4 regions of the Ammoniphilus oxalaticus genome follow, and region 4 is predicted to be linked to each of the others. Evidence: riboswitches for the same ligand, from Rfam matches in the RefSeq annotation. Region 4 holds a riboswitch; each other region holds the start of a gene.
What was found. A riboswitch is a leader RNA that binds a small molecule or an ion and turns the genes downstream of it on or off. The one in region 4 is predicted to bind cobalamin.
Positions count from the first base shown of each region.

Region 1 (7,576 bases), on a different contig from region 4:
ACCTTTACTGCCGACCTGATTTGCCACAACTCCACAGATATGAATGTCTGGCGAGAGCGTCTGGAACCCTTTTATGACTGCCGCCGCGCTTCTAGCCATTCCGCCGCAATCAACAACTAGCAAGATTGGGGTATGGGTTATCATCGCAATTTCCGCGGCGCTTCCTGTATTAGAAAGCGGATCTTTTCCGTCAAATAGGCCCATGACCCCTTCAATAATAGCAATTTCCGCGCCTTCAACCCCCTTAGAAAAAACCTCTTGAACACCAGCTGCTCCAAACATCCAACTATCCAAATTACGAGCCAAGCGCCCAGTTACCGCCGTTTGATAGGTAGGATCAATATAATCCGGACCGCATTTAAATCCCTGAACCGTGTATCCAAGAGCTTTATAAGCGGCCATTAATCCAATCGTTACCGTTGTCTTTCCAACGCCGCTTCCTGTGCCAGCAACAATTATTCTACGCGCTGACATAGCCATTCCTCCGCTTCCTTCGCATCGTAAGCTGGGAAATGATCAGGGTGAAGCAAAGCCCCCAACTTTTGCAGTCCCAGCAACAACCTTGGGGAAGGCCGACAATAAAGCGACTCTTCCATCACAAATACTCGTTTTTCTTTTATCGCGTCTAATTCCCGCCAGTCTGGGCGCTTTTCAAGAGTTTCTGGCTTCATCAATTGTTCCTTCACCCCAACCCAGACCATCATAATATATTCTGGTTTCCGCTTCCTTACATCTTCCCAATCTGTTTTCACACTTGCCCGCTCATCTTCAGCGAACACATTACACCCTCCAGCTAATGCGCTTATTTCCGTTAGCCAATTCTTCCCCCCAGGTGTAAAGACAGGTTTTGGCCACCACTCCCAGTACAACGAAGGTCGAGCAGTCAAGCCGCGTGAACGCGTTGAAAACGCCTCTAAAAATTGAGTATATTTACGATGGGCCGCCTCTGCTAATGCTTGCTGGTTGGTCGCCTCCCCAACCTTCAACAAGTTATTTCCTATATCTTCAAGACTGTTTGGATTCAGTGTAATAAAAGGCAACCCCCGCTCCTCTAAACGGGTGATATTCTTTTCCATCCCAGGCACAGTTAAAGAAGCCACAACTAAATCGGGCTGAAGGGCCGCAACCGCATCCATGTCAATGTCTAAATCAGAGCCCAATCGCGGCAGATCTTTGATTTCATTCGGCCAATCAGAATAGTTGTCCACGCCAATAATGTTTGCCGCTAATCCCATAAACCCAAGCAATTCCGTGTTACTCGGGCAAATTGAAACAATCCTCATGAATCAAACCGCCTTTTTATATCATTTTTAAAGCTCAATCCCCATCACCGCGGGAATCCCGTCGTCATAATAGTGCTTTTGAGCTTTTACTTCTGAAACGAGATCGGCCGCTTCAATGATTTGTGGATGAGCATCGCGTCCTGTTATGATAAGATGCATACCTTGCGGCCGCTTTTTTATCAGTTCAATCACTTCAGACAAAGGTAATACATCGTCAATCGGGAATTGATTAATCGCAAGCGCATTATTAATCTCATCTAAAATAACGAGATCATGTTCTCCCGCCATGATCTTCTCTTTTGTAAATGCCCACGCTTCTTTCAAAGCCTGACGATGTTCTTCAGGCGTCTTTGTCCACGTAAAGCCAATCCCCCTTTGGACCATTTCAACGCCTAACTTGTCGAACACGATCTTCTCTCCATATGTACGTTCTGGCGATTTAATGAATTGGATGATTAATACCCGCATCCCCCGACCATACGCGCGGAGCGCCAGACCTAACGCAGCTGTTGTTTTTCCTTTGCCATCACCCGTATAGACAAGAGTCAATCCCCGTTCCTTGTTCGGCTTATCCATCTCTCTTTCCCCCTTTTAATATTGAATAGATCATTTTCATGTCGACATGGTTGGCGAAATGCTCAGCCAGACGATTAAAAGATGCTTCTCGCGATACCTCATGGCGCAACTGATGCAAATCAGGCAGATAAGGAACGACGCCAAGCACTGGCTTGCCAATCCGCTCTTCCAGCCAGTCAATGCCCGGTTGAAGCAAGCTAACATCTCCGCGAAACTTATTAATCACAATCCCCTTGATTCGGTCACGTTCGCGCGGTTCCACCAATTCCAACGTACCCACAATCGAGGCAAACACGCCGCCGCGATCAATATCCGCGACTAAAATAACAGGGGCGTCCGCCCAATGGGCAAGTCGCATATTCACAATATCTCTGTCCTTTAGATTAATTTCCGTCGGACTTCCCGCGCCTTCAATAACAACAACATCATACGCGGTTCGCAGCCGCCCCAAGGCATCCTTTACAATCGTTTCCGCTTTAGGAAGATACTCTTCTCTATATGCTCGCGCGCTTAATTCCTTAAATGGTTTCCCATGAACAATCACCTGGGAGCTCATATCCATCGACGGTTTTAAAAGGATCGGATTCATATCGGTTGTTGCCGAAATTCCACATGCCTCCGCCTGCATCCCTTGAGCAGGTCCGATCTCCTTGTGGTCCCGCGTCAAATAAGAATTGGACGACATATTTTGCGACTTAAATGGAGCAACCCTCAATCCATCCCGCGTTAATACGCGACAAAGGGCTGCGACCAACAAACTTTTTCCAACATCCGACGCAGTCCCCTGAAACATAATTGTTGCCGCTTCACTCGGTTCACTCTTCATCGTTGGACAACCTCCTTCCTGCTCTGGGGATGACCTGAATCCTGACCAATCCCATTTCCTTGTAAAATAATTTGCGGCACATGATAAACAGGATGATCGATTACAACAGGGATTGTGCCATACACCTGTTCAATTAACGGCGCTCGAATAACTTGCTCAGGCGTGGCGATCTTAATCACTTGACCCTTATGCAGCAAGAGCAACCGATCACAATACATAGCCGCAAGATTAAGATCATGCAACACTGCGATCACCGTCATTTGTTCTTGTTGTTGCCACTCACGAATCCGATCCATCAAGTGAATCTGATGACCAATGTCCAGATAGGTCGTCGGTTCGTCAAGCATGAGCAACTTCGGCTGTTGCGCCATTGTTTTTCCAAGGGCAACACGCTGGCGTTCTCCGCCGCTTAATTGCTCAAGATGGCGATCGCTCAACTCGGTTAACCCCATTTTTTGTAGGATCGAATCAATGAGCGATTCACAGTCCTCTCTTTCCTGACCGAGCCAGTTTTGAAAAGGGTATCTGCCCATTTGAACGACTTCTCGAACCGTAAAACCAACAGGCGACAACGCTTCTTGCTGGAGCACTGAAAGCAACTTAGCTAATTGCTTGCGAGTATAATGCTCCACTGGTTTTCCATTTAGCGTAATCCTCCCTGTCGTCTGCGCCTGAACACCGGAAAGTAGCTTGAGCAAGGTCGATTTCCCACTTCCATTAGGACCGATGATCCCAAGACACTCGCCCTGCCGCGCGGAAAAGCTAATTTGATCAAGGACCTGTTGGTCGCCATAAGCCATACTTACATTTTCTGCTTGAATCATGATCCACTCCCCCCCTTCGTCACCTGTTTATTTCTCCGAAGTAAGTACGCAAAAAAGGGCGCGCCTAGAAATGAGGTCACGACGCCAAGTGGAATTTCAGTCGGACTCAACACATTACGAGCCAGTGTGTCGGCCCATAACACATAAATGGCCCCAAAAATCCCAGACAACGGAATAAGCATGCGGTAATCAGGTCCAACCATCAGTCTAACTAAATGCGGCGCGACAAGCCCGACAAAGCCAATCGTACCGACAATCGACACAGCCGCTGCTGTAATCAATGTGGACACAATCAACACGACGAACCGAGTCCGCTCAATATTCACACCCAAGTGGGCAGCTTGCCTTTCACCAAGGGCAAATAAATTTAGCGCCCTGCTATAATAAACTAACACGACAAAGCCCACTCCTAAATATGGCGAAAGAACGAAAATAAAAGACCAGCCACGAAACGCCAAACTCCCCATCAGCCAGAAGATAATCTCATTGACGACTTGATCTGACATCGATACCATCAAAGAAACAAGCGAGCCAAGGAAAGCGGATACGACCACGCCAGATAAAATAATCGTCTCCAGCCGAAAAGTTCCATGAACGTTGGCTAATCGAAGCACGATCAAGAGGCTAATTAACCCTGTTATGAAAGCAACGATCGGAATCGTCCAAGTCCCGAACAAAGTCGTATGTAAACCAAATAAAATAATAAAAGCAGCTCCGACCGCCGCCCCTGATGAGACGCCTAATGTATAAGGATCGGCCAAAGGATTTCTAAGCACCCCTTGAAAACCAGCGCCCGCCAGTGATAGACAGGCGCCAACAAGAAGCGCAAGAATCACCCGCGGCAGACGAACTTTTAAAATAATTTGTTCGGTTGAGTCTGCCCAATCAGCGACTACGAAGCGTTTGATATAGGGGAGCTGACGCAACAGCACCCCCCACACTTCCGAAAGCGGAAGGTTAGCCGCGCCAAGCGAAACACTGACAACGATTGAAATAAGGAGGAGCGCTATACCCACTCCTCCCCAAAGCGCTAATCGTCGTTTCATTGCTTATATAATTCAGGGTAAATAGCTTCAGCTATTATTTTAAGCGCTTCTGTGATGCGCGGCCCCGGACGCGATACAACATCTCCATCCACAGCGATTAAACGATCTTCCTGTAAAGCGCTGATCTTCTCCCATCCGCCTCTTGAGCGGATTAACTCATCGATTGTAGCGCCTGACTGATCGTCAAAGCGACCGGACGTAAATAAAATGACATCCGGGTTATCCTGGATGATTTTCTCTTCATTAATCGCATTCCAACCTTCGAGATTCCTCGCAATATTCAAGCCGCCGGCGATCGTAATCAGTTCATCCATAAACTCCCCTCTACCGACCGTCCAACCTGGAGAAAATTCAATGTATACTTTCTTTTTATCAGCATCCTGAAGTTCCTCGGCTTTGTCCGTCACGAACTGAATATCTTGACTCATTTGCGCGACAAGCTCTTCCGCTTTTTCTTGCGTATCTGTAATCACCCCGAAGCGAATGATGTTGTCCAACACATCACTGACCTTTTTGGGTTCTGTTTTATAAAGCGGGATGTCAAGATCACGTAGCCCTTTGGCCACATCATCCTTCATCGAAATACCACCGATCACAAGATCCGGATTTGCCGAAATAATCGCCTCCTCATTTGGCTTGGATACTCCGCCAACCTTTGGTTTTTCCAACGCTTCCTCTGGATAATTATCAAAGTCTGATACACCAACGAGTTTATCGCCGAGACCCAAGGCAAACATCACTTCCGTTTCAGATGGCGAAGTAGACACGATTCGTTCTGGCGCCTTCTCAAAAGTATGCTCTGTTCCCGTTGCATCTTTTACCGTAATCGGATATACAGTTGCCTGCCCAGCTTTTTCTACTCCAGATCCATTTTCCTCCTGTTGTGATTCATTTTGAGACACGTTGTCACGAGGCGCTTGCTCTCCTTGTCCGCAAGCGCTGACAGTCAGCGTTATTGCCGTAATTAACAAACTTGCTAAAAACTTTTTCATTTACCTTCTCTCTCCCTTTCATATGTAATACATTCTTTCAACGAAAAAAGCCTTGCTTCCATCACGGGAACAAGGCATGCAGCAAAATTTAGATTTATACACAACAAAAATAATAATCTACATTTATACCGATCCTTTTCCGCGAAGGATTTCGTTGGCAAGCAACTTAGGCAGGTTTCCTGGCTTATGGGTAATCGACTTCCTCTCCTTCCCATTTCCAAAAGAAACAGTGGATTGCGAGGTATCCCCGATTTACAGTGGCGGGACCGCGTCGGACTCACACCGACTTCCCTTTTAACCTCGTCAAACGACAAGGCACCTATTTGCAAAAATATTTAATTGGTCAAACCATACACTCACTCTAGCATTATAACATAGGTCATTCTCTCGTTTTCATGTCCTCGTTACTTTTTTTGTGACCATTCAAACAATCACACATCCACCATTGTCCCCCCATTACTTTTGTCACAACACTGTCACCACCATGATCTATAACTAAGTGATACGATTCGACTATAACTTCAGGAGGTGTTCATAATGCTAAGGCCCCACATCACGGAGATACTCCGCGATCCCTACGCTCTAAATTTAATCGATACAGTCGCTCCACTCATTTCGCAATTGAAAACAACCGCCGAAGATATAAGGATAACGGGAGGAAAGGAAATTGATCTTAAAGCGTATCTAGCGATACACTCCATGTTGATAGAAAAGAATTTAATTCTTGACATGATTGAACGGAGTTACGTAATAATAGAGTTTCCATTTCATGAAGACTTGTCTGCTGCATGGGAATTGTTTATAAATAACGGAGACAAAGACGCTTTGCTCGATACCCTAAAAAGAGGGGATGAAGCGATACGCGCATTTGATACGGAATTGATAAAAAGGCGACTTACTTAGTCTAACTTAAACAAGGGCGAATCAGCCCTTGTTTTTTGTTTTGCCCTATTATTTTTAACCGACTTCTGTTACAATAAGGATGATAATGATTTTCATTGTCACCTTTCAACTTCTTCTTGGCTGAAGCAGCCGTTGTTAACCTCCATTCGCAACGGCCTGCTTCTCCCAACCTTTTATCATTTTAGTGACCAACGACATCTACATCGTCCGTCGCTACATAACCCCCATAAGACTTGTCCTTCAAGCTTGACGGCGCGGGCATACAATGGCGTCCTAATCCATCTCATCGCAATCCTTTACGCCGAAGATACATGAGCAATACGCGCATTCGTACAGGCGCATGTAGGTTTTTATTAACTCATTGATGCTCATACCGTCTCCTCTCATCCATTCACTACCACCTCTACACCCTATAATGCAGTTAACCATATTACCATTTTACACTCGCTCTTAAAAATTGATTAAACTAACATAGGACATATGCCCCTTTCAATTGGTTCCGCGAATGCATTTACTGTGTAGTAACAATTTGAAAGGTGGTATATAAAATTGGGGGAAAAAGCAAGGAAGTCCCAAACTTTTAGTCGAGTACAACACAGGATGCAAGGTTTAACCTTGATCGCAGACGGCCATAGACATCTATTTAGCAACGTTACTGATCTTTTAATACGAATTCCTAGAGGAACCCATCGGCATACCTTCCAAGGAATAACTAATACTACTGATAATCACAGACACGCTTATTCCGGAACAACTGGCCCAGCAATCAATGGGCAAGGTCCAAATCATTTCCATCGTTTCCGTATAATGACTCAGATTTCCAATGGACATAGGCATATCATTACAGGTAGGACCACAATTCCTATGCTAATTAGAGGAATTCAAACGCACGGGCTAATTATTGAAAAGGTTAGAAAAGTTAAAGTTAAGTAGATCTCAACACAGGCGGCTCAGATAAGGAGCCTCCTGAACAAATTGAGTCACGATGTAATGCCTACTGCCCAAGTTTATGATGAGTCCTAAGATTTCCACCTTATAGGAAAGCACCCTCAAACCATTGATTATAGACATTCACAATAAATTATGTTACCTTTCTGTGACTTTTCTTGCAATTCACCCTCATAAA
Region 1 is NZ_MCHY01000013.1:144,486-152,061, forward strand. Features, by position in the region: gene BEP19_RS17160 (cobyrinic acid a,c-diamide synthase CobB) at 1-474, opposite strand, end outside; gene BEP19_RS17165 (cobalamin-binding protein) at 456-1,283, opposite strand; gene cobO (cob(I)yrinic acid a,c-diamide adenosyltransferase) at 1,311-1,859, opposite strand; partial or broken gene BEP19_RS17175 (cobyric acid synthase) at 1,975-2,685, opposite strand; gene BEP19_RS17180 (heme ABC transporter ATP-binding protein) at 2,682-3,509, opposite strand; gene BEP19_RS17185 (FecCD family ABC transporter permease) at 3,506-4,555, opposite strand; gene BEP19_RS17190 (ABC transporter substrate-binding protein) at 4,552-5,547, opposite strand; cobalamin riboswitch at 5,700-5,885, opposite strand; gene BEP19_RS17195 (hypothetical protein) at 6,085-6,450, shown strand; gene BEP19_RS18310 (YmaF family protein) at 7,051-7,383, shown strand.
Region 1: another riboswitch for cobalamin. It lies ahead of BEP19_RS17190 (ABC transporter substrate-binding protein); the one in region 4 lies ahead of metE (5-methyltetrahydropteroyltriglutamate--homocysteine S-methyltransferase).

Region 2 (7,576 bases), on a different contig from region 4:
TTCCTCACCCACACCACAACGTTAAAACATTGTTCGTAACAACGCCCTTACCCGAACGTTACTTTCCAATGCCGCTTCAAAAAATCCGCGCCTCTCGCCATTCGTATTAATGGAGTTTTAATTAAATTCCCTTTGAAGGTATCATTTTTGCCGATAAATGAAAAAGTCCCTTTCAGCCTAAAAGGACAAAAAAAATACACCCAAATTGGATGCATACGAATTCATATTTTAAGTTGTCTGAAGAGTGGCTCCACCTCCGCCGCCAGAAGGTACATCATTACTTCGCAGATCGATTGTCATCCAGAAATCCCTTTTTTCTGTTTCATCCATGGAAATGAGACAATAGCTTCCTTTTGTTACTACTTCTATCTGATCGAATAAGTAAGGGTTTTCTTTTTGAAATGTTCGCAAGATCCGTTCTGTTTGATCCGTTGATCCATAGTCGCAAACGACGAGCTGTAACGGCTGTCCTTTTAGACGCGAAAGGTGAACGAGCGAGCGAATCGCTCCTTCCAAACAAATTTCAGAATTATGCACGAGCAGGTGGACTTTCCATGCTTCACGGCCCCGAGCGTACGGATTGTAACGCATCATCCATTGAAAAAGGATGGTGAATACCCCGTAGACAGCAAATAACCAAAGGATTAGCGTCGCGATCACGGATACCCCTCCCTTTTTGCTATTAGGATATTCCGCAACGGAGCCGAGGGTGAATGTTAGCTGATTTTTACCCAGCCATTTTTGATGGAAATAACAACTGCTTGTGTGCGGTCTTGCACAACGAGCTTTTGCAAAATGCTTGAAACGTGATTTTTAACGGTCTTTTCACTAATGTATAAGGAATCGCCAATCGCTTTGTTGCTGCGACCTTCCGCCATCAGCTGCAATACTTCTCTTTCCCGCGGGGTTAAGGCAGTGAACGGGCTGTCTCCCGTCTCATCGCTCCCAACCTCCACATGAGCTACTTCAGACCCTTCTTGCAACGTGCTTAAGCGTCGGTATTCGGTAATCAGCTTTCCCGTCACCTTTGGATGAATATACGCCGCTCCACCCGCGACAACTTGAATTGCCTCGATTAACGCGTCTGATTCCATCTCTTTTAACAAATAACCAGAAGCTCCTGACGCAATAACTTCATGAACGTAGTTTGCATCATCGTGTATCGATAGAATGATCACTTTACTGTCTGGCGCAATCGCTTTAATGCGCTCAGTCGCTTCGACGCCATTCATAATAGGCATGTTAATGTCCATTAAAAACACATCCGGCTTTAACGTTTCCGCTAGTTGACACGCTTCCTCGCCATTGGACCCGATTCCGATAACTTCAAAAGTGGGTTCCATTTCTAAAATGCGTTTGATGCCTTCGCGAAAAAGTTGATGATCATCGACAATGACAATTGAAATTGTGCTTTCCATTCGTTATCCCCCCTTATTTTTTCAACTTACTATGCCTACTTCCGCCTGCAACGGAATGGTAAAAGTTACACTCGTTCCCTCTCCTGGCGAAGACTCTATTTCTACCTCGCCACGTAGCAGTTTCATTCTTTCCTTCATTCCCATAATACCAAACGACGGCTGGCCTGTCTTTTTTTTATATTCAAAGCCGATTCCATCGTCTCGCACTTCTCCATTTACACAATTGGGAGAAAACGTCAATCGAACGAGGACATGATCTGCTTTAGCATGCTTGGCCGCATTGTTCATTGCCTCTTGGATCATGCGAAACGTGACAACTTCCACCGTGGAAGGCAAGCGCTGTTCTTCTCCGCCCGTTATTAATTCTACACCGATGTGGTGCCGCTGACCAAAGTCGTCGACGTATTTTCGAAGCGTCGGGATCAAGCCAAGATCATCAAGCGCCATCGGACGCAAATCAAAGATGATTTTACGCACTTCACCTAGCGTATTGCGCACCGTTTCTTTCAAATCTTTCAATTCTTGTTGGGCCTCTTCAATCCGACCTTGAGCTAAAATACGCTCCGCAAATTCGCTGCGAACGACGACGTTAGCCATCGATTGAGCTGGACCATCGTGAATATCGCGAGCGACCCGTTTACGCTCATCTTCTTGCGCCTGGATAATCTGCATCGGGAACATCCGTCGTTCTTCGGCCGACTCAAAGGCTATGTTAATATTTTCCAACTCACCCGAAAGAAAAGTTAACACAAACTGCATTTGGGCCATAATATTATCCGCTTTTTCAATGGTGCCTTCCAGATTCCGCAATCGTCGCTCCAAGGAATCGCGCCGTGTTCGTAAGTGAGACTCTTTTTCCCTGGCGATCGATAACTCTACTTGCAGCTGACTGGCAATATCGTACACCTGTTTAACGTCGGCTTCTTCATACCGTTCAAAACCTCTACTCACATTAGCCAACTGCCTCCGACTCGCTTGGAACTGTTCTTCCAGTCTATCGTTGGACTCTAACAAGTCCGTGATATCACGTTGTATTCGTTCAAGTTCTTGCGTCGCCGACAAACTTTCCTGACGCGCTTGTTCGGCAATATCAAAAATTTGACCCTTACTGCCTTCCACTGTTGAAATCGTCTTCTTTAAAACATCATCCAAGTGAGTGAGATCAATATTTAATGGCAAAGTTACGCTCACTTCCTTTTATCCCATCACGCCCTCAACGACGCGACTATTTTTTCATTTGTTTGTTATGAAATGATTCATCCAAACTACTTCAGAAAGGTACTAGATCTTTATTTAGTATAGTTAAAATCATACCGACTCGCTTCTCAAATATCAACAAATGCTAACTTTTCTAACCATAAAAAGGAAAGTTAGCCCAAAGTGATTATCCCAAGCTGCATCGACTCTCCTACATCCACATGCTTCGGAAGGGACTTTCTATTTATGGGGGCCTTTCCTCAAGCAAACATTCTCACACAAAAACTTAACCTGTTTAACCTTCTATTACTAGTGTACATAGTAAATTTACTTCCATGCCTTGAAAAAAGCAAAAAGGCAGACGAATACGTTCATCTGCCCTTTTCAAAAAATAAAGTTGTCGTTTAAATCGCAGCCTACACGAATGCTTTCGCTTCATCTTTTAATAATGTCGCTTTATCCGTTCGCTCCCAAGGCACGTTTAGATCGGTCCGTCCAAAGTGACCATAAGCCGCGGTCGCGCGATAAAATGGACGACGCAGGTCCAACTCTTTAATAATACCCGCTGGACGCAGGTCAAAGTGCTTACGAATTAATTCCACAATCGTTTCCTCTGAAATCCGAGCGGTGCCATACGTGTCGACGCTAATCGAGACCGGTTGGGCAACCCCAATCGCATAGGCGAGTTGCACTTCACACTTTTCGGCTAACTCGGCGGCAACAATGTTTTTAGCCACATAACGCGCCGCATACGCCGCGGAACGGTCCACTTTCGTCGGATCCTTTCCAGAAAAAGCGCCGCCGCCATGACGAGCGTAACCACCATACGTGTCCACGATAATTTTACGTCCGGTTAAACCCGCGTCGCCTTGCGGTCCACCAATTACAAAACGTCCTGTTGGATTAATAAAGTATTTCGTCGCCTCATCCAAATATTGCGCGGGAACAATTGGCCCAATCACATGCTCATGTAGATCCGCCTTAATCTGCTCCAGTGTTGTCTCAGGATCGTGTTGCGTAGAAATGACAATCGTATCAACGCGAACAGGCTTGTCCCCATCATATTCAACTGTTACTTGCGTTTTACCGTCGGGACGCAAATAAGTAAGCGTTCCATTTTTCCGAACTTCCGTCAAACGACGAGCCAATTGGTGAGCCAAGGAAATCGGTAAAGGCATCAATTCCGGAGTTTCATTCGTAGCAAAACCGAACATTAACCCTTGGTCCCCTGCTCCAATCGCTTCAATCTCCTCGTCGGTCATTTGGCCTTCACGCGCTTCTAACGCCTGATCGACCCCTTGCGCAATATCAACGGATTGTTCATCGATCGACGTAAGCACCGCGCATGTCTCCGCGTCAAAGCCATATTTTGCGCGCGTATAACCAATCTCGCGAATCGTTTCGCGAACCACTTTTGGAATATCGACATAAGAGGTTGTCGTAATTTCCCCAGAGACTAACACTAACCCCGTTGAAACAACCGTTTCACAGGCAACCCGCGCATTAGGATCCTGCTCCAAGATCGCATCCAAGATCGAGTCCGAAATTTGGTCGCAAATCTTATCGGGATGTCCTTCCGTTACAGATTCAGATGTGAAAAGATGACGTCCTTTTTGTAAAGCCATATACTTCACGTACCTCCTTCAAAAAATAGCTATATAGATACGGGTTACTTTCCGAATAATCAAGAGGCGATAAAAAAGAAAAACCTTTTCCCCCGTGAGGAAAAAGGTTATCGCGTTCAAATCCTTTTTACCTCTTATTTTCCAGGACAAATAAAACTCATCCTGCTGGTTAGCACCTTACACGGCCTCATTCTATCCTTCCCTATTTATGGAAAAATATGAATTCAGTTCGTAGGTTGCCGGGCGTCATCGGGCCAGTCCCTCATGCCTTCTCGGAATAAGAGTATCCGTTCTGACTAAGAATAGCGGATGCCAGAAAGCTTGTCAATCTTTTCCGACAGTTGCTCCTTTGTCGTAAACGATCGGATATTGACAGAAAATAACACCCTAGGTTATGATCACCGTAGACAATTACATATATTTTTCTATCGGTAACATTATTTATTCGTGTTTTAAAAGGGAAGTCGGTTACAATTCCGACACGGTCCCCGCCACTGTGAAGCTGATCGCTATTTCAAAAAGTCCACTGATCATATTAAGGTTGGGAAGGAGAAACAAGCGAGTTGACGCTAAGTCAGGAGACCTGCCGCTAGATAAAGATAGACACATCACCTACGGGTTATAGGGAGTGGCTGTTGAAAGCGATCTAAACACGCGTCATTTTGTAATATGATCAATCGAGACGTCCTCTTTTTTTGTAGGGGCGTCTTTTTAATTCAAAAAATGAGGAGGAAAGAAATGAATTACAAAGTGAAACATATATGGCTCTCGTGGTTGGTCATGTTTGCGATGATCTTTTCGCTGATCACGCCAGCTGGCTTGGTTAAGGCGGATGGGGTAGAAGTTGATGCGCAGGTAACGACCGAGAATACAACAACCGTCTCAATTCGTGTTGAAGCCAAAGATGACGTGATCCTAGAAAGACCGATTACGTTAGAGAATATCGAAGGTCGGGAAACTACAGCCTACGATGCGTTGATCGAAGTTTTAGATGAAGAGGATATAACCTACGAAGTGAATCATTCGTATGACACCCCCTACATTGAGGCCATTAACGAGATTATCTCGAACGAAACTGGTGGATGGCTGTATAGCGTTTATCGAAATGAAACCTTAGATGAAAGAGTTTATGACCTTGGAATGGCTCAATTCCCAGTGCAAGACGATGATGAGATCGTTGTGTATTATACGGAATGGGGGACTTGGGACCAAGACGAAGAGGAAGTCGATGAACCCAAAGACAACGCGGAGATAGAAGATACCAATGTACTGACGCAAGAAATAGAAAAAGCTACAAATAAAATAATTAACTATTACCGCGAAAAAGGGGTACCAGGAAATGATGATGTAGTACTGGCGCTAAACTCCTTAGGTGAAGATATTAATCGCGGTCCTTACACCACCAATGATCATTCTTACGCGGAAGTTCTACTAGATAGAAATTTAATAGCGAACAAGGGGCAAATTCCAAAATCTATTTTAGCTATTCAATCATTAGGTTACGATCCGACATCTTTTGGCGGAAATAACCTAGTCAAAGAATTGCAAAATTATTCGAACCCTTCAATTAACATTAGCTTCTTTGCTCTCATTGCTTTAGATACCGCGAAAGCGGAAGAGACCGCTGATACGCAGCTGACACGCGAGATACTAATTGAGCAAATTGTTAAGGGGAAGCTGGCTAAAGGTGGTTGGACCTTTTTTGGGGACGAACCGACTGTAGATATGACAGCAATGGGAATTTATGCTTTAGCCCCACACAAAAATCGACCTGAAGTTGAAGAAGCAATTAACCAAGGTATTCAAGTCTTGAAAGAAATGCAAGCTGACAATGGCGGGTATATCGACATGTTTACTGGACATAACAGCCAATCTTCCGCGCAAGTCATTCAGGCTTTAACAGCTGCAGGCGAGGATCCACAAGGGATTGAATTTACAAAAAAGAATGGAAACAACCCTGTTACTGATCTATTAAGTTTTCAACTAGATAACGGCGCTTTCAGCAGCAAACAAGGCGGTAAAGAAGACCTCTTTGCAACACCACAAGCATTGCAGGCGTTAGCTGCTTTAAATCTTTTTTATGATAAGGGAGAGTCAACTCTCTATAGTGAAATTCACTATGCGGGAGACATTCCTCCTGCTCTAAAACCTTATGAGATTAATTCGGCATCGATTCAGTGGGAAAGCGGAATATATATAACTACAAAAATCTCTCAAGTCGATGATAAAGATAATGATCCTGTATATATTGTTTTTCAACTATTCAAAGATGAAGAACCAATTAGTATGGTATCCCTAAAAGAATCGATAGAAGCTGAAAAAGAAGTGTCGGCCTTTTTCAACGTATCTGAAGATGATGATTATAGAGTCAAAGTGCTTTTACTTGATCAATTAACTAATCCCATGAACATTGGAAAGACGCTTGCTTTTCCAATTGAACTAAGACAGTAACAAAAGTTAAACCCGACCTACCAGTCGGGTTTAGTTTCTTAAGGAAAGAGAGGTTTGAAATGAAAAGTAGATTTTTACGAATTTTACTCACTTTAACACTTCTAGTTAGTTTGTTCCCGATCCATGCGCTTGGGGCAGAGAAGATTACAATTAATGAAATCGCTCAAACGAACCTAGGACAGACCGTACAATTGAATGGGAATACATCTCTATCTGAATTAATCGTTAAAATTTATCAACCAAACGGAACACTCCTTTATATTGATCAAATTAAACCCGCTAACGGGAAATACAGCTTAAGCTTTAAATTGCCCTCCTCCGCCAAGGAAGGAGATTACAAAGTTCAAATAGGACGAGGAACGACAATTGCAACGAAAGAGTTCACTGCCGTCCCCTCCCCTGACGATCAAAAGCAAGAAGATGATAATGGTGGTGTTAAGCCCGTCGATCCCGATCCAGGTAATGAAAATAACGAGGGTACGCCTCCTACCACCAATCCTCCTAACCCTGGAACAACCCCAGATGGTGGTGGAACACCTGCGAAGCAATCCGTCACACTAAGTGTTCATGGGGTTTCGGGGACCATCTTTTCTAGTCAACAAGTTGATTTCAAAACAAACGACACGCCTTATTCCGTGCTGATTCGCGCATTAGGCGCTTCCGTCCAAGCAAGCGGTTCAGGTAGTACAGTGTACGTCAATGGTATCGCTGGCCTGCGCGAGTTTGATCATGGACCTTTAAGCGGTTGGTTGTTTTTTGTAAATAATATTTCCCCATCCGAAAGCGCTGGGGCTGTTACGTTAAATCCCGGTGATCGAGTCGAATGGAAATATACGAAAGATGGCGGGAATGATCTAGGCGTTAAGGAGGCCATTAAAGGAGGAG
Region 2 is NZ_MCHY01000010.1:50,324-57,899, reverse strand. Features, by position in the region: gene BEP19_RS15115 (glycosyltransferase family 2 protein) at 229-660, opposite strand; gene BEP19_RS15110 (response regulator) at 717-1,418, opposite strand; gene BEP19_RS15105 (sensor histidine kinase) at 1,440-2,609, opposite strand; gene metK (methionine adenosyltransferase) at 3,032-4,240, opposite strand; SAM riboswitch class I at 4,372-4,524, opposite strand; cobalamin riboswitch at 4,653-4,845, shown strand; gene BEP19_RS15095 (DUF4430 domain-containing protein) at 4,979-6,691, shown strand; gene BEP19_RS15090 (S-layer homology domain-containing protein) at 6,751-7,576, shown strand, end outside.
Region 2: another riboswitch for cobalamin. It lies ahead of BEP19_RS15095 (DUF4430 domain-containing protein); the one in region 4 lies ahead of metE (5-methyltetrahydropteroyltriglutamate--homocysteine S-methyltransferase).

Region 3 (7,576 bases), on a different contig from region 4:
CTAATGCGATTAAGGCGAAAATCGGACCGTTAATGCCTTGAATCGTCAACGTCTCAAAATCAGCGAGCGGTTCGCGTAAGTCATAGCCCGCCACATTCGTAATGTCTTTACCGAGCGCGGCTAACGCCAAGATCACGCGATCGTACTCCGTATATTTCACACGGTGCAGCACGCCTGATTTTTCAGTTAACGTTTTTTCTAAATTGGCATAGTAGTTCTCATAGAATTGTTTCGAAACAGGTTCTCCCGAACGAGCGACCCCAAACACGGACCACTCTCCGCCAATCGTCGCGACAATCGGAGATGGATTGGTCTGCTGAATATGAGCCGCTGTTTGAGCGATCTGTTGTTGAACGTCCTTGTGGACAAGTTGCTCCTTGTCTTCAACTGTCGGTTTAACAACCGTTGGCTGAACGACAGGCAACGCTCCCTCTCTATTATAATGGTACGCCTTCAAAGCGACAACAACAGCCATCTCTCTCGTCGCCTGATCTTTCGGATGGAAGGCGCCATCATAACCAACCATAATGTCAGTCGAGGCGACCGCTTGTGTCGCTGCTTTCGCCCAGTCAGCGATGCGTTGTTCATCCGCAAAGGAAATCGGATCGCCTTGCGCCGCTAAACGCAAGCCTCGTTGCAACATCGAAGCCATCTCTTCACGACTAATCGTCTTATTCGGATGGAACTTGCCGTCATAACCGGATACAATCCCTTCTTTATATGCGGCATTGACCGCTGGATAGAACCAATCGCCTTCTTTTACGTCCGTGAAGGAAATCGTCTTGTCCGTCGGGCTGTCTAAGCCAAGCGCGCCAACAAACATCGTCGCGAACTCAGCCCGCGTCACATTGTGTTTTGGTTGAATGTTGCCATTGTAGCCACCTACTAAACCTCTTTGCGTCGCTTCCTGAATCGACGGATAAGCCCAATTGGCAATGAGATCCGCGTCTTTATAGATGTTCGCGAGATTTAATTCAACTGCTGTTGCGCTCGATTTAACTTCCGACTCTAGCTTTTGTTCTGTATATAAAACAAACGTCGTAAAGTGATTTGTTTTAATAATGAGGTCATCGCCATCCACATAGGCATACGTTTGTAGTTTTTCACCCTTTGTGGCGCGTTGCCCTTCTTTGTCCGATTCATAGATTTCAATCGGCGTAAACGCATCTTGTTCAATGAAACCGACTTGATGATTTTGCTTACCCTTCCCTTTCAAAGTAAGTGTAACAGGGTTATCAAATATAACTGTCCCCTCAGCATTCCCCATCGAAAAAGCATCTTCGATTTTAATGCTCTGATCCGGATGTTGTTTTGTAATGATATCGTCTACTTTTTCATCCTTACTTAGGGAAGTAAACAATTCCAAAAGCGCGTTCCCCGACATTAACTTCGTATCTTTCTCGATTACAAAGCTTTTATCTTCAGCCTCAATCGTCACCTTTGGAATGCGATCCTTTACATCCGCTAAATTGATAAATTGTTTTGCTGTCGCTCCCTTTGGAAGCTTGATCGTAATATTTTCCGTATCAAGCAAATCTTTAGAGATTTTGACCGTATGGTCTTCTTTTACATCCTCAGGAATTTGCAAGACAGGATTTTTATCTCCTGGCTTCCTTGCGACTGGAACACCACCACCTGGAACAGGCTGGTCTTCCCAGCGGCTCATGTCCTGTCCAAGGTCTTGGCCTAGATTTGTCGTGTAACGCCATTGAACAACGTCACCGTCTTTTAATGTATGTCTACTCGCTCCATAATCAGGATACTTACCGTTAACATTGTACATCCAACCGCTGCCGCTGCCATGATCAAATTCGCCGTCGCCAGCGATCGATTCAACGTAAATGCTGTTGTATTTTCCTGAAAACGAAGATGAGTAAGATATACCGCGTTCATCCATTTCACGTCGCAGCACATCCCACACGCTTTCGCCTGCGCTAAATTCAACTGTTGTAGCTGGTAAAACATAGCCGCGATTTATCGTGAGCTTGTCGATGGATAGTGTGATTGAACCTTTCTTAGAAGAGTCACTTGTGTTGCCCGGTGAACCACTCGTACGCTCATAAAATAGGGTGTACGTCTCATCTCGCTTGTTACCCGCTGCATCGGTTATTTCGATAGTGATCGTATTTTTACCGTCCGTTAGCGTCGCGCGGTACGTACCGTCCGTTCCCGTGATTGTTTCCCCATTTAATTTGACAAGCAGGTCTTTCACATTTTGGCCGTTAATGGTAAATGTGATTTCTTTTGATGTTACTTTTTCGCCATCTGTTAAACCAGAGACTGTAAGCGATGACTCACTCGGATCCTTTTCTTCAGGCTCTTCTGTCGGTTCCTCCGTGGAAACAACATCCGTCATATCGTACAGTCGAGTTTCGCCGTTTACAAATCGGTCATAAGCGACTAACGCGTAGGTTCCTTGATCAGTGGACATGGGATCTACTTTCCCAGTCGATATATGTTTGAACCCACCTTCTGAAGCTGTAAAGGCAAGTAAAGCCTCTAACGCTGATGTTCCGTTCTTAACAAATCGCTTATCCGTATGCGGGTCAATATTTAGTCCTGTTAAGGCTACAATGACCTGCGCAATACTCTCAATATTTGGCGATCCCCAACTAGTATAGGTTCCATCTGCCTCTTGGATGTCAGATAACCAATCAATCGCCCGATCGATGGCTGCTTTTACTTTAGGGTCAGATTCGTAATACGGTGTTAATGCTTGAATCGCCATCCCTGTAATGTCAACATCTGGAGTAGTCCCCCATAAAGCCCATCCACCACCGTCAATCTCTTCTTCTAAAATAAAATTGATCGCCTTTTCCCTCGTCGTCTGATTCGCTACCTCGGCCTTAGCTGGGACGGCATAACCTTTTGTATCGAACGCAATAAGGAAAAAGATTGGGCCATTAATCCCTTGCCATTTGACATAGTTAAAATCAGCCAAAGCTTCTTTAATGTCGTATCCCGCTACATCACCAACGTCTTTGCCAATGGCGGTCAATCCTAAAATTAAGCGAGAGTGCTCCGTCCCTTTGTGTACATCAAGTTTTCCTTCATTTTCTTCGAACTTTTTAGCAACTTCATTTTCTGCGTTTCGGTAATACCGATCATAATAACCATCTGGCACAAGATAGTTTGCTCGAGCCAATGAGAGAATCGTCCACTCGCCGCCTATCGTGCCAATTGCCGGGTTGTCTACAGTTTCAACTAGATAGGCTAGCGTATTATCAAGTTGCTCTTTAACTGAAAAACGCTGTTCGTCACCCCCACTCCCATCGTCTTCTGCTGGTTCTTCACGAGAAACAACGTCCGTCATATCGTACAGTCGATTTTGCCCGTTTACAAAACGGTCATAAGCAACCAGCGCGTAAGTTCCTTGTTCTGTCGCCATTCCGTCGACACTGCCGTCTACGTTATGAGCGAATCCTCCCGTTGGAATTGCAAAGGTAAGCAATGCGTCAACTGCTGATGTTCCATTTTTAATGAATCGCTCATCGGTATGCGGGTCAATCCCGAGCGCTGTCAAGGCAACAATCACTTGCGCGATGCTTTCGCTATTAACCACGCCCCAGCTTGCGTATTTTCCGTCTTCCTTCTGAGCTTCGGACAACCAAGCAACCGCTCGATCGACTGCTTCTTTTACATCCGAACGCGTATCGTAGTAGGGCGTCAATCCTTGAATCGCCATCCCAGTAATATCAGGGTCAGATATATTTCCAGCTAGAGCCCACCCGCCGCCGTCAATTTCACGTTCTAAAATATAATCAATCGCTTTGTCCCTCGTTAACGGATTGTCGATTCCTTCTTGAACGGGGACGTCGAACCCTTTTGTATCCAGCGCGATCAAAGCGAAAATCGGACCATTGATGCCTTGTCTCGTCACAAAATCAAAATCGGCTAATGCCTCTCTTATGTCATATCCTGCCACATCGTCAAAGCCTTTTCCGATTGCGGTTAGGCCTAAAATCAAGCGAGAATGTTCTGTTCCTTTATTCCGATCCAGCTTCCCTTGATTTCGTTCTTTCTCAAACTCGATCGAAACTTCTCTTTCCACGTTCTCGTAGTAGAGTTCATAATATCCATGCGGCACAGTGTAATTCGCTCGCGCTAAGGACAGAATCGTCCACTCTCCCTCAATCATGCCAAACGTTGGATTATCCACCGTTTCGACAAGAAAAGCGAGATTTTTATCCAGTTGTTCTTTGGCAGAGACGATTGGTAGCGCTTCGTCTAGTTCAAATTCTTCCTTGGTAAATTCCACATTTTCTTCGACAACCTTTCCATCTTCTGGCTCATCCATAGATGATTCTTCAGATGATTTCTTATCATCATTTTGTTCAACGGCTTGTTCAACGCTTTCTTTAGGCGCATCGTCCGCTTCCAAAGAATCCTTCGAATCAGCTAGTTCTGTTCCTTCTTCCGCCTCTACTAATTCTATTGATTCTATTTGTCCATTAGCCTCTGAATCATCTTCCAACTCGCTTGTTCCATCCAGCGCGCGAGAGTTTCTTAAATCCGCAGCCTCATGTTGATTCGCCGCATAACCGAGAGAACTGCCAAACAATTGAAAAATAAGTACAAAACTTAATAAAATTGACCCTAAACGACGGGTCGGACTTAATCTATTCGACATTCATATGCCTCCACTGATATTCATTGTTGTTCAAAAATACTCCTTTACGCACAAAAAATACCCCTTAACTCCAAGTTAAGAGGTATTTACAGTATGAAATAAGGCATTCGCTTCACCTGTTACATCACCCCTCCATCGTCCGTAGAGTCTCATGGTGTATGAACGATAGGCAGGTCTTCTGGCTCAAGCGTCATTATCCTTACAACCTTCCCAGTTGCCCAGTGGTATCTCTGCAAGGACTCTTCTTTTACAGTGGCGGGACCGCGCAGGACTTTCACCTGCTTCCCTATTAACCAAGTAGAATCATAAACTAGCAAGCATCTACTCGGAACCTATGTCATCAACATTTTTCAATTGTAGACTCAACGATAACCCTATAAATGGTTATCTGTTGACTATGTATTCTTTCGCAAAGAGCTAGACTTGTCGAAAGTCAATTCCTTATTTACTATAGCCTATAAAAACTTAGCTGTCATCCCCAAGAATTTTATTGCTAACAATATAGCATGCAGTATCTTAAGATGAATTTTTGAGGAAATTTTAAAAATTTGATTGGATTCTCGGCAGCGCCTGTTAGCTTATGAGCGAAAACAAGTGGAGAGTAGGCTTTCTTCCATCACGGACAGATTACCTTTTTCATTTATATAGATTTGACTCTTTTATGCGAAGTCCAGTGTGATGGCAGATACGCTTATCCGCGCGAAACTTATTTGATTATAAAGCATCCCTATTCGCAAATTGATCACACGCTCTGTAGCGTCCGTAATTAACTACGGACGCTACATATATCTTTTATTATCATTAAACTACTTCTCAATCGTCACCGTGCGTTCCTTGTCATCCCAGTCAATCTTCTTACCAAAGGCTTCGCTAATGTAGCGGATTGGCAGCATGACACGGTCATCTTTGATTTCGGTCACAGTATCCATGACGATTTCTTCGCCATCAACGACCATGATATTACTTCCGACTCGTAGTTGCGCCGATTTCCCCGCTGAGAAGGTGACAGTTCGCGCGACGTCATTCCAGACGATATGGCGGTCACGTACGCCGACAGATTCAGCGACATAGCGGATTGGTAGATACGTTCGGTCATTTTTAATGTAAGGCGCTACGTCCATCCGTTTTTCGTTTTTATTGTTAAGGTAAGTTGTACTGCCTACTTTAAACGTCACGTATTCCTTCTTTATCATTTTTTCATAGGAACCGATCGTGATTTGATGTAGTTTATCCCACTGAAGATCGATGTTGATCTCACCTTGCTTTGTTTTTGACGGATCAACGGCTATGAATTGAAGCGGGATTTCCCATTTACCCGGTACATTTAATGTCGCATTAAGGCGCTCAATGCTAATCTCTTGACTGAAGTTCTTTTTCACTCGCAGATCCCCTGCTTGACCTTCAATCATTAGTTCTTTGTTTAGTCCATCCCATGCGAATCCTTGCGGTAAACGAACACGCAATTCTTTATTTCTCGTTAGAGCAACAGCATCGTCTTCTTCAATATGCAGCTTAAATTTCATCTCATCACCATTTTGTTTAAACCCGCTAGCACTCAGCTCAAATGTCGTCTCTTCACCGTAAACTTTCCCGATTGACGCGGTTCCAGCTGGAAAGCCACTACCAGGCGAGGGTTCAAAATTTACATTGACCGCCCCATACGATCTACGGTCAATATGTACGGAACCAAATTGTAAATAGAACACAAAATCTTGATCAACTTTTTGATCCAGTAAAGATGTAATCACCAAGCGCCGTTGATCGGGTTGACTGATTGAAAAGGGAGCCTTTTTTCCATTCCAGTTCGGCTGCCCGTTAAAGGTAAGCGGAGCGACCAAACGATTTTGCATCCCGCCAAAGTGGGGATGGATCCCATTTTCAAAGGTTAACGAAACGAAGTCTGGCAAGCGGACGACAAGCGCATCCCCTTGTTTCAAACTGCCGGCATCGACGACAACTTGAATATTCCCTAATTGTTGAAATCCATCAGCAACGGTTGGATTTTGTGTGGAGGAAATCGTGCCTGAAGCATCAACAGTTACGATAGATGAGAAGAGCAAACCAACAGATAAGATGGATGCAGTGAGCAATTTCTTCATTTTTTAATCATCTCCTTCTATTCCATTATAATAGAAAAGCATGTAAAAAAGAATCGCATAACAGATTGCGATTCTTTTAAGAGCATTATCTACTTGTTCCCGCTACCCATGGTTTCTTTAACGCCAGCTTCAGCGTATCATGTTGGGTCACTAGACCGAGCATTTGTTGTTGTAGCTGTTCCGTTGCTAGTTTGGCTTCAAACATATCTTCCGCTGTTGCCATTCCAGCATCATAACGAACTTGAACTAATTTTAACGCTTCCTGCGCTTTTTCCAAGTTCGATTTAAGAGCATCATGTTGTTGCTCAAGCTGATGAATGTTGTAGTAAATCGAGCGTACCGCGGATTCAATCTGTTCTTTCGTGCTTGCAGCGGAAACTTGAGCCTGATCTTTTTCTAACTGAGTTTGCTCATAAGCAATTTTATCGTTCGTCGTACCTGAAAATGTAAAGTACTTCACATCTAGTGTTGCTAAATGAACGTTCTGCTCCGCTAACCAAACTGCTGAGCTGCCTGTTACAACCTGAGAAACAGTCGTATCAAGATCAACATTCCCCAACTTTTCAAAGTTTGGCTTCGATGCTAACACAACTTGTTCATTCGCATTTTTGCCGATCAATCTATTAAATTTAGCGTATGTGTCAGCTAACCCTTTTGTCGCTGCATCCAAATTTGCTTTTGCCTCTTCTAGGGCAAAGTTAGCTTGCGTTGCCTCAAAAGAACTCGCCATCCCATTATCCTTTTTTACATCGATCACTTGCTTTTTCAACTGCGCATTTTCCAGACTTACTTGAGCTACTTTCTTTGCTTCTTGTCTCACTAATATTTCATTGTATGCCGATTTTAC
Region 3 is NZ_MCHY01000010.1:32,645-40,220, reverse strand. Features, by position in the region: gene BEP19_RS15040 (S-layer homology domain-containing protein) at 1-4,630, opposite strand, end outside; cobalamin riboswitch at 4,782-4,979, opposite strand; gene BEP19_RS15035 (copper amine oxidase N-terminal domain-containing protein) at 5,437-6,729, opposite strand; gene BEP19_RS15030 (stalk domain-containing protein) at 6,815-7,576, opposite strand, start outside.
Region 3: another riboswitch for cobalamin. It lies ahead of BEP19_RS15040 (S-layer homology domain-containing protein); the one in region 4 lies ahead of metE (5-methyltetrahydropteroyltriglutamate--homocysteine S-methyltransferase).

Region 4 (7,576 bases):
GTGTTTTAGAAAAACGTAAAGAAAAGGAGCTTCAGATTGACAAGGTTCTTGAAGAGTTGGAGATCCATCGTCAATTTGGAGAAATGTCTGTTAAGTTGGACCGTTTGCGGGAAGTGCGCAGCGCAATCGAGGAAAAAGGCCATGAACGAGATCAAATGAGTTATCAAATAAATGAATTCGATCGTTCCATCGAACAATGCTCTACAAAAATGACTCTAGCCCGTGAAAAAAAGTTGTCCCTAAATAATGAGATTGTTCATTTAAACAGCGCGTTGCAAAAAATCGAAGATGAACATGATGATCTTCAAAGAGAAATTAATGGGATGAGGGAAGAAGAGAAGCAGCTTGAACAGGAGGAAGCTGAATTTAACGAAATGTATTCGGAGTTGATTCAGCCACTTCCTCCATATGAACCCCTTGCTTTCGATTCGATCAGTGAAGCGCGTCTAAGAAATTGGGCGGACGATAGTCGTAGAAAGTTGGATGAGGCGTTGTCGATGAGCGTGGATGAATTTGCGGAAGAAAAATATTTTTCGATACGCGATAGTTTTCAAAAATCTCAACATGAAACAACAGTGTCTGAGACGTTATTTCAACGATTGCTTGTAGAAGAGGAGGAGTTGCGCAATCATTTCCGAAAGACCGTGCATGATCGTTATCAAAGAATTAATCTACATTTTAGCGATTATATTAATCGGATTGGATTCCGCGGAAGGATTGAGCAGATCGAACCGGATGAAGTAGATCCCCGACGTCAACATTATGAGTGGAGACTTTATATCGCTACGAAGGCAGGCCATGATTTGGAATATTTACGTCCTACCGAGAGCATTAGGCAAAAAATTTCGAGTGCTCCATCCGGTGGAGAAATGGCCGTTATCTCTCTTGTGTTTGCTTTAGCATTGTTGACTGATATTGAAAAGAGGCCGCCGTTCTATCTGTTAGACGAATTTGACAGCGCGCTTGATGAATGGAGAAAAGGTCTAGTTATAGATATGTACCAGGAAGTGCTGCAACGGAAGTTGATCATTATTTCTCCAAAATCACACTCGTCTGATTACTTGGAGAGATTTGGCATCTTTTACGCGATCGTTTCCGATCAAAAAGAGAACACGAAGCCAATCAGTCGTGTTCTCCGTCTTGAAAGGCAAAAGTATCAAGCGTTATCCGCTGTCTTTGAAAAAAAGAGCGCAGCGCTGACTTAACAAAATAATAGATCCCAATCCTTTGGGTTTCCGAGTATTTGTTCTTGTTCGATAAAATTGCGTTGCTTTTTCCTTTGCTCAATATCTTCCGCTAGTTCATGAAAGGTTCCTACATGCGTAGGGGCCTTTTCATTTGTAGTTAGAACAAAACGTGGTTTATTGCTCGTGATTTGCATAATCTGGTCGGCGATATCCAAGCCAGATGGGTCGTAATCAACCCAACCATATATGGGTTTGTCATCGATACTCAATTGTGAAATTAGTTTTTTATGGGGGATTTTAAGATTCCCATCCGTACAAATGACGATACCATTCTTGTGTTGAATCCATCCCGTTAATGCCATTTTGACCAATGGTGAACGATTTTCTGTAATAATCAGAAAGGAGGCGGGGGAGTTCCATTCGATCACAGACTTTAATTGCAGATGTGTAATACATCCTAGTGGATGGGCATCGTGAAGGCGTTGATTCTGATAAAGAATTCCTGAATAATATATAGGTATGATTTGACCTAGTGAAATGAATCCAATCTCCTCGAGTGAGAACCGGCTTCTTTTTTCTAGTTGTTCCAAAAGCCATTCTTTTTGAGAGTCATAGACTTTCGAACCCCCTATTCTGGCAAACCCCTTAGAACCGATCTCTTTCCAATCAAAAATAGTTTGGCCACCGAGATGTAATTTCAACAAATGAATAAGAAATTGAAAGAATAACCGTTCTTTTGCTCGCTTGCCTTCCCGGACCTGTTTTAGTAATTCCTGTTGATCCAGTGCTATATTTATAAGATCGTCATAAACAGGCGATAGTCCTACCTGCAACTTTAATTCTTCTAAATCTTTCAACCATTGATCATTCCAACGGGCAAGCTCTTCCTGTTCAGCTTGATGATAACGAACCAACCATTTTAGTCCTTCCGGACCGATCGTAATGAATTTAGATAATAGAAGATGTCCGTCTGATTCATATGTAAGCCATTCTGCAAAAAAATGAGTTTCAATTCCTCTCTTAAGCAGTTGTTCGTTTAGCGGTACTTTACTTTCTAGATAAAGTGGTTTTTTTACCGATTTCCATCTCTTCAAGACCTGAGAAATGGTTTGCATTTCTTGGGGAGACAGCGTGGAACCAATTGATAAAGGCTTAATCCTTAAAGATGCCTTACGACGGATTGAGCGGGAGAGCTCTTGGTAAACATCGTAATAAATAAAGCCATCTTTCTCATAGGGTTCGTCGTAATCTTGATTAGAATTTAACAGGTGATTAGGTGGGAATGTATAAGATTGTTTTGACATAGGCTGCCTCCTTACAGATTTAAAGATCAAGTGCTTCTTGATAATACCACTTTACTACGTATGTTTGTATATCTATTTTAACCATGAACTTTGTCGTATCTTGTAAAACAATTCTTGACAACGCCTATATATAGCGATAGAGTAATCTGGAATGTGTATATTTTGTATGTGTTGGTTTTTTGAGATCTTTCGAGTTGAGGCAAGTTTAAAAAGCTCCTGCTTCATTTCGGCGCAAAAGGCGTCGCTGAAGGGTACAGATACCAATTCTGAGTATGCATATGGGATAAATAAAGTTTGGTTATTGACAGTGATCGTTTCTTACTGTAAATTGGTAACTAACATCACTAATCAAAATAAATTGAATACGAATGAATAGGTGCTTTAAGGAATCGCCTTAAAGCTTAAAAGGGAAGTCGGCGCAAATCCGACGCGGTCCCGCCACTGTAATAAGGGAGTCTTTATCATAAAATGCCACTGATCGATTGGATTGGGAAGGCGGATGGGGATGACGATCTTTAAGCCAGGAGACCTGCCTATTTCATGAACACATGATGACCTACGGGAGATAGGGAGGTGTTAATGTTAACAGTCGCGCACGACGTTTTGTTGTGATTCACATAAAGAACTGAGGCATTTCTAACTTCTTCTTACACGTTAGAAATGCCTTTTTTATTGTTTGCAATAAACATACTTAGGAGGTAGGAGATGTCAGTATTAAGCAGTAACTTAGGCTATCCGCGCATTGGTGAAGACCGCGAATGGAAGCGAGCGCTAGAGTCATTTTGGGCTGGGGAGTTAACAGAGGAACAATTCGAATTTGAAATGAAACAGTTGCGGTTACGTCATATTCAAAAACAAAAAGAGAAGCAGGTTAATCTGATCCCTGTCGGCGATTTTACGTATTATGATCAGGTGTTGGATCTCGCTGTCATGTTTGGATTAGTGCCAGAACGATTTAACTATGAAGGTGGTCCTGTTTCGCTGGAAACGTACTATGCGATGGCCCGAGGCAATCAAGATGCGGTTGCCTGCGAGATGACGAAATGGTTTAACACAAACTATCATTACATTGTTCCTGAATACAAGTCGGGTAACTTGAATTTAACAGAAAATAAACCGCTGAAAGCCTATCGAGAGGCAAGGGATGAGCTCGGTGTGAGAGGCAAGCCAGTTTTGATCGGTCCGTATACGTTTTTGAAACTATCAAAAGGCTACGAGTCCCATCAAATTCCCGAGTTTATTTTGCAATTGCTCCCGCTGTATACGCAAATTTTGGTTGAGTTGGAACAAGAGGGAGTCGAGTGGGTTCAATTGGATGAACCGATCTTGGTTACATCGATCACAGAAGAAGAGATGAAAACCGTTGCTTATATCTACGAACAATTACATGAAGCCGCTCCGAAACTGAAGAAGTTGCTCCAAACGTACTTTGATTCCGTTTCCCATTACGAGCAATTGGTTGAGCTTCCTGTACAAGGAATTGGCTTAGATTTTGTCCACGGCAAAGAACAAAATACACAGGCGATCGAAACGCATGGCTTTCCAGAAGACAAGGTACTCGGCGTCGGCTTGATCAATGGACGTAATATTTGGAAGTCCAACTTATCTGAGAAGTTAGCCTTTGTTGAGTCAATTGCTAAGCATGTATCTGTGGAACAGATGATTATTCAACCTTCAAGTAGTTTGCTCCATGTACCTGTTACCGTTACGAATGAAGACAAGCTTGATTCGACCTTAAAACAAGCGCTATCTTTTGCCGATGAGAAACTAGATGAGTTAAAACTTTTAGTGGATGGGATCCGTCTTGGGAAAGAAGCAATTCGAGCGCAACTAGAAGAGGCGGAATCGATCTTAGAAACGATTGCGCAAGCTCCGTTTAGAAATCGGGTGGCTGTTCATGAGGCGGTCAAGAGCTTAGACGAAAAGTCGTCTAAGCGTCAACATCCTTTTTCCGAGCGTCGTGTGGCCCAACAAGAGCGTTGGAACCTACCGTCACTTCCGATCACGACCATCGGCAGTTTTCCACAAACGGCTGAGGTCAGACAAGCGAGACAGAAATGGCGAAAGGGAGAATCGACGACAGAACAATATGAGCAGTTTATTCAAAACGAGATTAAAAAATGGATTGAGATTCAAGAGGAGATTGGCATTGACGTGCTCGTTCATGGGGAGTTCGAACGGACGGACATGGTTGAATTCTTCGGTGAAAAGTTAGGCGGATTCGCCTTTACTTCCAAGGCGTGGGTCCAATCGTACGGATCGCGGTGTGTGCGACCACCTGTTATTTATGGGGATGTCGAGTTTATTGAGCCAATGACAGTCAAAGAAAGCGTCTATGCGCAATCATTAACAGATAAGCCTGTAAAAGGGATGCTAACAGGGCCAACGACGATTTTAAACTGGTCGTTTGTCCGTGATGATCTCCCGCGCAGCCAAGTCGCTTTTCAAATTGCGTTAGCATTGCGTAAAGAAGTGGAAGCTTTGGAGTCCAACGGAATTCAGATGATCCAAGTAGACGAGCCAGCCTTACGGGAAGGTCTGCCGTTAAAGCGATCGGAATGGGATGAATATTTGGAATGGGCGGTACAAGCCTTCCGTATCTCGACAGCATCGGCGCAAGATCAAACACAAATTCATACGCACATGTGCTATAGCGAATTCAAGGATATTATCGATTCGATCAAAGCGTTGGATGCGGATGTAATTTCTATTGAAACGTCGCGCAGTCACGGAGAATTGATCTCTTCTTTTGAAGAGCACACATATGATCAAGGCATTGGACTCGGAGTATACGATATCCATAGTCCGCGCGTGCCTCGTGTGGAAGAGATGACAAAGATGATTGACCGCGCTCTACGCGTGTTAGATCCTGCATTATTTTGGGTAAATCCAGACTGCGGATTAAAGACGCGCGGTATTGAAGAAACCGTTGTTTCTTTAAAAAATATGGTCGAAGCGACGGATGTTGCGCGAAACAAATTAGCTTCTGAAGTAACTTCATAAAGTTGTCTGTTGTAGGTAAGCAGGTAAGAAAACCGGAATGTTTTCTTACCTGCTTTTTATTTTATCTCTACATCAGATTTAAATGGATAACGTTACGCGTATTTTTTTAACATAGACCTGAAATGAATAAAACTCAATGATTGGAGATAAGTCAAATTATACTCACATTTTGTGCGGAATCGATCAGCGGAAGGAGAATAAATGAATTTTCTACAAGCTTTTCATTGGGAGATATTTATTGCGCTGGAGGTCGTCTCATGGCTTTTTCTCCTTATATTTGGAATTCTGCGTTATTAGAGTGACCAAGGCCGCTTAAACGTCTGTTTTATCGGCTTGTTTATGATCACGGTCATCTTGGAAGCGCTTTTGGGATTGATGGTTTATATTGAAAACTGGCGAATTCTCAAATTACCAATTTATTTTGGATTATGGGCATTAGCAGCCTAAACGAAATGGTTGGGTTTTTGAAAGACTTTTCATGGATCGAGAGCGATCATGCGGTCAATTCGTAGTTGTGTTCCACGGTAAAAACCTGAAACGAGGTTGTTTCAGGCTTTTTTATTGTTTCGCGTCTAAAACAGTTGAGTATAAATAAAAGTTAGTATACAATTCGCTTATACTATAAATAAACTTTTGTTAGAAAAGGTGGGTCGGGAGGGGGAATGAAAATGCCAATACGGGTAGCGATCATCGGCGCGGGAGATCGCGGGAATACGTACAGTCGATATGCGCTTCAGGAACCTGCTGAGATGAAAGTGGTTGCTGTTGCTGAGCCAAACGCAGAGCGACGAGCGCAATTTGCGCAAACATATGGCCTGACAAACGATTCAATTTATGATGATTGGGAAGATCTTTTAAATAGACCTAAGTTTTGTGACGCGGTGATTGTGACTACGCAAGATCGCATGCATTTCGCCCCAACGATGAAAGCCTTGCGGAGTGGCTACGCGACGCTCGTCGAAAAACCGCTAAGTCCAAGCCTCGACGAATGTAATCAGATGATTGATTTAGCGTTGGAAACAGACCAACTGTTTATGCTTGGCTATGTTTTACGCTTTACTCCTTTTTTTCAAAAGATTAAAAAGTTACTTGATCAAAAAGCGATTGGGGTAGTCCGCCACATTTCATTGGATGTCAACGTCGCTTATTGGCACTATGCCCATAGCTTTGCGCGAGGGAATTGGAATCGCAGCGAACAATCGAGCCCGATGATCTTAGCAAAATGTTGTCACGATTTCGATATTTTGCTTTATTTATTGAACGAGCGATGCGCGCAACTAACCTCGTTTGGCAGTCTCGCGCATTTCAAAGCGGATCGGGCTCCGATCGGTTCGAGCGACCGTTGTTTGGATGGATGCGAAGTGGAACAGAGTTGTCCATTTTCAGCAAAAAGACTATATTTGGGCGAGTATACCGGGTGGCCTGTCTCAACGATCAGTCAAGATCTGTCACTTGGCGGTAGAAGAGAGGCGATAGAGATGGGACCTTATGGAAGGTGTGTTTATCGTTGTGATAACGATGTCGTTGACAACCAGTCCGTCTTATTCCAGTTTGAAAATGGGGCGACCGCGACGTTAACGATGAGCGCTTTTACGGAAAAATTAACACGCCAAATTCGAATCTTGGGGACGGAAGGGGAAATATCGGGTGTGATGGAACAGCAGTCGATTCAGCTTACCCGATTTGGGCAATCGACAGAAACGATCCAATTGAAGTCATCTTCGTTTGGGAAACATGCCGGGGGTGACTATGGGTTAATTCGTTCTTTCACGCAAAGCGTTCGAGAAAATAGGAAGGTAGATCTACGTAGCTTGGAAATTATCCGATCAAGTCATCAACTAGCCGCGTTCGCTGAACAATCAAGATTAACAGGGAAGACGATTGAAGTTCGTTCGCAATCGGCCCAGGGAACGTTGGCATCGTCTTACTAGCATTTTCAAAAAACAGAATGGAGAGAAAGTTTATGAACAAAAAAACGGGCGCTGTCTATCTGACATTTTTGATCGCCTTGCTTACATTGGTTGGTTGTGGTGGAGGTAATCAGCAGTCACCTGCTTCAGAAGAATCGGAATCGGATCAGAC
Region 4 is NZ_MCHY01000006.1:514,481-522,056, forward strand. Features, by position in the region: gene BEP19_RS04570 (coiled-coil domain-containing protein) at 1-1,205, shown strand, start outside; gene BEP19_RS04575 (DUF2399 domain-containing protein) at 1,202-2,491, opposite strand; cobalamin riboswitch at 2,849-3,042, shown strand; gene metE (5-methyltetrahydropteroyltriglutamate--homocysteine S-methyltransferase) at 3,197-5,494, shown strand; gene BEP19_RS04585 (Gfo/Idh/MocA family protein) at 6,163-7,425, shown strand; gene BEP19_RS04590 (ABC transporter substrate-binding protein) at 7,458-7,576, shown strand, end outside.